2 regions of the Streptomyces sp. LMG1-1-1.1 genome follow, and region 1 is predicted to be linked to the other one. Evidence: riboswitches for the same ligand, from Rfam matches in the RefSeq annotation. Region 1 holds a riboswitch; the other holds the start of a gene.

Region 1 (3,394 bases):
CAGCCGCGCCGCCGCCGGGTCGTGGTTCCAGCCGTCGTCGATGGTGATGAAGACGACCGGGTCGGTGGTCTCGACGTGGGAGACCACCGGGACGGGCTCGGGCCAGGCCGCCTCCGGGGCGGCGTGCGCGGGTCCCGTGACCGCGCCGAGGAGCGCGAGGGGGACGAGGGCGGCGAGCGCGGCACGCACGGCGTGACGCAGACGGAGTCTCGGCATGGCCGCATCATTGGCCTAGACCAACTCCCGTGTCAATGGTCCGAGTTGCCCCGTCCGCGCCCCGCGCGCACGCGCCGCCCACCGCCCTCGACCGGACGCCGTCACTCCGAGAGGACGGCCCTCAACTGCTCCAGACCCCAGTCCAGATCCTCCTTCGAGATCACCAGCGGTGGCGCGATCCGGATCGTCGAACCGTGCGTGTCCTTCACCAGCACCCCGCGCTCCATCAGCCGCTCCGAGATCTCCCGGCCCGTGCCCCGCGACGGCACGATGTCCACCCCGGCCCACAGGCCCCGCCCGCGCACCGCCTCCACCGCGCCACCGCCCACGAGCAGCCCCAGCTCGGCGTGGAGGTGCTCGCCCAGCTCCGCCGCCCGCTCCTGGTACTCGCCCGTCCGCAGCATCGCGATCACCTCCAGGGCCACCGCGCACGCCAGCGGGTTCCCGCCGAACGTCGAGCCGTGCTCACCCGGCCGGAACACCCCGAGGACGTCACGGTCGGCGACCACCGCCGACACCGGCACCACCCCGCCGCCCAGCGCCTTCCCCAGGACGTACACGTCGGGGACCACGCCCTCGTGCTCGCACGCGAACGTCCGCCCCGTCCGGCCCAGGCCCGACTGGATCTCGTCCGCCATGAACAGCACGTTCCGCCGGCGCGTCAGCTCCCGCACCCCCGCCAGATAGCCGGCCGGCGGGACGAGCACCCCCGCCTCGCCCTGGATCGGTTCCAGCAGCACCGCCACCGTGTTCTCCGTGACGGCCGCCTCCAGGGCCGTCAGGTCCCCGTACGGCACGATCTCGAACCCCGGCGTGTACGGGCCGAAGTGGTCCCGTGCCTCGTGGTCCGTGGAGAAGCTGACGATCGTCGTCGTCCGGCCGTGGAAGTTGTTCCCGGCGACCACGATCTTCGCGTGCCCGTCCGGCACGCCCTTCACCTCGTAGCCCCACTTCCGGGCGGTCTTCACGGCCGTCTCGACCGCCTCCGCCCCCGTGTTCATCGGCAGCACGGCCTCCTTCCCGCACAGCTCCGCGAGCTGCGCGCAGAACTCGGCGAAGCGGTCGTGGTGGAACGCCCGGGACGTCAGCGTCACCCGCTCCAGCTGCGCCTTCGCGGCGTCGATCAGACGCCGGTTGCCGTGCCCGAAGTTGAGCGCCGAGTACCCGGCGAGCATGTCGAGATAGCGGCGGCCCTCGACATCGGTCATCCAGGCGCCGTCCGCCGAGGCGACGACGACCGGAAGGGGGTGGTAGTTGTGCGCGCTGTGCGCGTCCGCGGAAGCGATCGCGTCTTCTGTCCTCGACACGGGATCTCCGTTCGTCCTGCGGCTCGGGGGGTACGTGTGGCCCCTTTCTTATCGTCGCTCGGATGCCGGACGGGGAAACCTCGACGACGGCGCGCCCGCTACTGTGGAAACACGCACGGCGACTGGCGTACGGGGAAGCGACCCCGGGGGAGCCGCGCGCGCTCCACCACACGAGGTGCCGCTCGCCTGGGCATCACGGGCCCCAGGTCCCGTGCGCACCTCAGCCCCGGGACCGTTCCGCCGAACGCCCGGAGGACATCACCATGACCACCCCGCAGCAGCACCCCGCCCTCGCCGCGGCCGACCCCGAACTCGCCGCCCTCGTCGGCGCCGAGGAACAGCTCCAGGGCGAGACCCTGCGCCTCATCCCCAGCGAGAACTACGTCTCCGCCGCCGTGCTCGAAGCCTCCGGCACCGTCCTCCAGAACAAGTACAGCGAGGGCTACCCCGGGCGCCGCTACTACGAGGGCCAGCAGAACATCGACCAGGTCGAGACCCTCGCCGTCGAGCGCGCCAAGGCCCTCTTCGGCGTCGACCACGCCAACGTCCAGCCCTACTCCGGCTCCCCGGCCAACCTCGCCGTCTACCTCGCCTTCGCCCAGCCCGGCGACACCGTCATGGGCATGGCCCTGCCGATGGGCGGCCACCTCACCCACGGCTGGGGCGTCTCCGCCACCGGCAGCTGGTTCCGCGGCGTCCAGTACGGCGTACGCCACGACACCGGCCTCGTCGACTTCGACGAGGTCCGCGAACTGGCCCTCAAGGAGCGTCCGAAGGTCATCTTCTGCGGCGGCACCGCGCTGCCCCGCACCATCGACTTCGCCGCCTTCGGCGAGATCGCCCGCGAAGCCGGCGCCGTGCTCGTCGCCGACGTCGCCCACATCGCCGGCCTCATCGCCGGCGGCGCCCACCCGTCCCCGGTCGGGCACGTGGACGTCATCTCCACGACCACCCACAAGACCCTCCGCGGCCCGCGCGGCGCCATGCTCATGTCCCGCGAGGAGTACGCCAAGGCGCTCGACAAGGCCGTCTTCCCCGGCCTCCAGGGCGGCCCCCACAACCAGACCACCGCGGCCATCGCCGTCGCCCTGCGCGAGGCGTCCCAGCCCTCCTTCCGCGACTACGCCCACGCCGTCGTCGCCAACGCCAGGGCCCTCGCCGAGGCGCTCCTCGCGCGCGGCTTCGACCTGGTCTCCGGCGGCACCGACAACCACCTGATCCTGATGGACCTGACCCCCAAGCAGGTCCCCGGCAAGATCGCCGCGAAGGCCCTCGACCGGGCGGGCATCGTCGTCAACTACAACACCGTCCCCTACGACACCCGGAAGCCCTTCGACCCGTCCGGCATCCGCATCGGCACCCCCTCCCTCACCTCCCGCGGCCTCCGCACGGAGCACATGGCCCAGGTCGCCGAGTGGATCGACCGCGGTGTCACCGCCGCCGGCACCGGCGACGAGGACGCCCTCCTCGCCCTCCGCGCCGAGGTCTCCGACCTCATGACCGCCTACCCGGCCCCCGGCCTCCCGACCTGACCACCCCACGCCCCGGACCGCCCCCCACGGCCCGGCGCCCTGACTCACGGCCCGGAGCGCCTGACCCCCGGCCCGGCGCCCTGACCCGCGGCCCGGCGCCCTGACCCGCGGCGCCCGGAGCCTGACCCCCGCCCCGGCGCCCTGACTCACGGCCCGGCGCCTGACCCCCGGCCCGTCCGCCCGTCAGCCCGTCGACTCGGCGGTGCGGCGGGCCCGTTCCAGGTCCGGTATGCCTTCCAGGCGGAAGGTGAGGGCGCCCCCGTTCCTCGTCCAGAGGAGCGTGGGGCCCGCCGTGCGGACCTCATGGGTCCAGGCCGCGCCGGCGCCGTCCGTCATCGG
Region 2 (3,394 bases), on a different contig from region 1:
GCCGCTGCCCGCGCCCCCGGCCGCCGTCGCCGCCCCGGGCGTCCCGCCCGGCCTGGACACGGACACGGATCCCGAGCCGGGTGTCGACCCGACGGCTCTGGAGTTCCTCGCGGCGGACGCGGCCGCCCGTGCCCACCGGATGCTCGTCGCCGCCCTCGGGTCCCCGGGGGCCTCGGCCGCGTTCGGGACCGCCTCCGCCTCCGCCTCCGCGGCGGCGGGGTTCGGGGCCGGGACCGGGACCGGTGCCGGTGCCGGTGCCGGTGCCGGTGCCGGTGCCGGGGCTGGCACCGGTGCCGGTGCCGGGGCTGGCACCGGTGCCGGGGCTGACACCGGGGCCGTACCCACATCTACATCCGTACCCGCATCCGCCGGAGAGAATCCGGCGGGACCTCGGCTGACGGCCGCTCAGGACGCCGTACGGCTCGCGGCGGACTCGCCCGTGTCGTGGATCAGGGCACGACTCGCCGCCGGTTCCGGCAGGACGCCGGCGGAACTGGACCTGGCCACGCGCGCGTGGCGGCTCGGGGGTGCCGCCGCCCTCTCCGTACTGGAGGAGGAGTGGACCCCGGGCGCGGAAGCCCTCGTTCGGGCCGGCGCGCGGCTGGCGGAGGCCTGGGAGGACGACGAACGACCCGTTCTGCGGCGCTCGGGTGCCCGGTGGACGGCCGTGGGTGCGGATGCGCAGCTCCGGCTCGGCGTCGACGGTCGCTGGTGGCCGTACGCCAAGGAGGGTGCTCACTGGTCACCGGTGGGGCCGCCGGACCGTGACCCGGCGGTCGCCCTCGCGACGGCGCAGACGCCCCGTGGGGCGGGTGCCACGGACGACGAAGCCTAGGCGCGCACCGCGGACCGGGGTGGGGCCCGAAGAGCCGGACCCCCGTCCCGGCCCCCGTTTCCGGTCTCTCGCCCCCCGTCCCCGGTCGGCGCGCCCGGCTTCCGCCACTGCGCGGTGACCGGGGCCGCTCGGCTCCTACAGGCCGAGCTGGCGCTCGGCGCCCTCCACGGTCTGGGCGAGGAGGACGGCGATGGTCATGGGGCCGACGCCGCCGGGTACCGGGGTGATGAAGGAGGCGCGTTCGGCGGCGGAGGCGAAGTCGACGTCGCCGATGTTGCCCGGGTTGTAGCCGGCGTCGATGACGACGGCGCCCGGCTTGATGTCCTCGCCCTTGATGAAGTTCGGCTTGCCGACGGCCGCCACGAGGATGTCGGCCTCGCGGACGACGGAGGAGAGGTCCTTGGTGCGCGAGTGGCAGTAGGTGACGGTGGCGTCGCGGCCGAGGAGGAGCAGACCGGCCGGCTTGCCGAGGATCGCGCTGCGGCCGACGACGACCGCGCGCTTGCCGCTCAGCTCGACGTCGTACGCGTCGAGGAGGCGCATGATGCCGCCGGGCGTGCAGGAGACGAAGCCGGGGAGGCCGAAGCCCATGGCGGCGAACGAGGCCATCGTGACGCCGTCGACGTCCTTCTCCGGGGCGATGGCCTCGAAGGCGGCGCGCTCGTCGATGTGTGGGCCGACCGGGTGCTGGAGGAGGATCCCGTGGACCTCCGGGTCCTCGGACAGCGCGGTGATCGCGGCGACGAGCTCCTCGGTCGTGGTCTCGGCGGGCAGCTCGACGTGCTTGGAGCGGATTCCGGCCTTCGCGCAGCGGTTCTGCTTCATCTTCACGTACGTCACGGAGGCGGGGTCCGCGCCGACGAGGACGGTCGCGAGACACGGGGTGACGCCGGTGCGGCGGGTGATGTCGGCGGCGCGGGCGGCGGTCTCCTCGACCGTGCGGCGGGCGAGGGCCGTACCGTCCATGAGGGTGGCGGTGCTGGTGGACATGGCGACTCCTGGGCGTCGTCTCTGACGGGTGGTTCGCCCAGGCGCACGGCATGGACGGACCCGCGCCGTCACGACGCGCTCCGCCGGGCCGCTCCCCGGTGGTGATCCACCTCAAGCGCCAGTCACGGCCCGAGCCCCACTCTACGTGAGGGCCGTGGGGCGGGTCCCGGACAGGGTGCGTACGCGAGGCCGTCCGGCCGCTTGTCGGCGGCCCGAACGGGCACCACGATGGCCGGGACGGACCGTGACCACGTCGACGGGGAGGCCGAGTTGAGCGATGCGTGGGTGGCGGGAGAAGCGGGTCCGGGTCCGGTCGCCGGGGACGCTCGGCCGCTGGTCGCCGCGTCCTGGCGGCGTTCCGTACGCGCGCGCGTGAGCCCCGACGAGGCGGCGCGCGTGGAGCTGGAGGAGGACGAACTCGCGGCGTACCGCGACGGCCATCCGCTCGCGGCGGCGATGCCCGTGATCCGGGAGCTGATGGGGGCGTACGCGACGGACGGGGAGCACCTGCTCGCGCTCTGCGACGCGGCCGGGCGGATGCTGTGGGTGGAGGGCCATCCGGACACCCTCCGCAAGGCACGCGGCATGAACTTCGTGGCCGGGGCGCGGTGGTCGGAGTCGGCGGCGGGCACGAACGCGCCCGGGACCGCCCTCGCCGTCGACCGTCCGGTGCAGGTCGTCGCCGCCGAACACTTCCGCCGCTCGGTCCGGGCCTGGACCTGCGCCGCCGCACCCGTGCACGACCCGCGCACCGGGCGGGTCCTCGGCGCGGTCGACATCACGGGCGGGGCCGGCCTGGCGCACCCGCACAGCCTCGGCTTCGTACAGGCCGTCGCACGCGCGGCCGAATCCCAGCTGGCCCTGCTCGGGCCCGCCCCCGCGCCCGGACACCTCAGGCTGTCGGCCCTCGGCCGGGACGAGGCCGTGTTCTCCGTGGGCGGACGGCGGGTGCGGCTGGGCCGCCGGCACAGCGAGATCCTGGTGCTCCTCGCCCACCGCCCGGAGGGCGTGAGCGGCGACGGGCTGCTCACCCTGCTGTACGAGGACGAGTCGGTCACCCCGGTCACGCTCCGGGCCGAACTGTCCCGGCTGCGCGCACTGCTCGGCCCCGACGTGCTGCGTTCCCGCCCGTACCGGCTCGCGGACACCGTGGACGCGGACTTCACCACCCTGGACCGGCGGCTGGCATCCGGGGCGGTCGCGGCCGCGGCAGCCGAGTACCCCGGCCCGCTGCTCCCCTCGTCGACCGCGCCCGGAGTCGTACGGCTCCGGGAACGGCTCGCGGGACGACTGCGGGCCGCGCTGGTCGACCGGGGTGATCCCGGACTGCTCGCCGACTGGGCCTACAGCACGTGGGGCGAGGACGACGTGGTGGTCTGGCGGGCGTTGTGCGCGGCCGTACCGGCACCGCAGCTTCCCCCCGTACGGGCACGGCTCGACTCCCTGGAGGCGGAACTGTCCTCCGGTGCAACGGACTTGCAACGTACGGGCCACCACACTCGGCCGTGAGCACCGGCCAGGGACGGCCGGCGCGTCCCAGGGAGGCCATGTCCATGACCCGTTACGCCG

Evidence for each region. Region 1 has a riboswitch for ZMP and ZTP ahead of glyA (serine hydroxymethyltransferase). Riboswitches for the same ligand answer to the same signal wherever they lie in the genome.
Region 2: it holds a riboswitch for ZMP and ZTP, as region 1 does, so the genes downstream of both, MRBLMG1_RS13245 (bifunctional 5,10-methylenetetrahydrofolate dehydrogenase/5,10-methenyltetrahydrofolate cyclohydrolase) here and glyA (serine hydroxymethyltransferase) in region 1, are expected to answer to the same signal.

What each region holds. Positions count from the first base shown of each region.
Region 1 covers NZ_JBFPNH010000059.1:4,252-7,645, forward strand. The annotation lists gene MRBLMG1_RS30275 (polysaccharide deacetylase family protein) at 1-216, opposite strand, end outside; gene rocD (ornithine--oxo-acid transaminase) at 318-1,523, opposite strand; ZMP/ZTP riboswitch at 1,632-1,722, shown strand; gene glyA (serine hydroxymethyltransferase) at 1,787-3,055, shown strand; gene MRBLMG1_RS30290 (hypothetical protein) at 3,239-3,394, opposite strand, start outside.
Region 2 covers NZ_JBFPNH010000022.1:114,715-118,108, forward strand. The annotation lists gene MRBLMG1_RS13240 (SWF or SNF family helicase) at 1-835, shown strand, start outside; gene MRBLMG1_RS13245 (bifunctional 5,10-methylenetetrahydrofolate dehydrogenase/5,10-methenyltetrahydrofolate cyclohydrolase) at 971-1,825, opposite strand; ZMP/ZTP riboswitch at 1,854-1,961, opposite strand; gene MRBLMG1_RS13250 (helix-turn-helix domain-containing protein) at 2,096-3,334, shown strand; gene MRBLMG1_RS13255 (aldehyde dehydrogenase family protein) at 3,379-3,394, shown strand, end outside.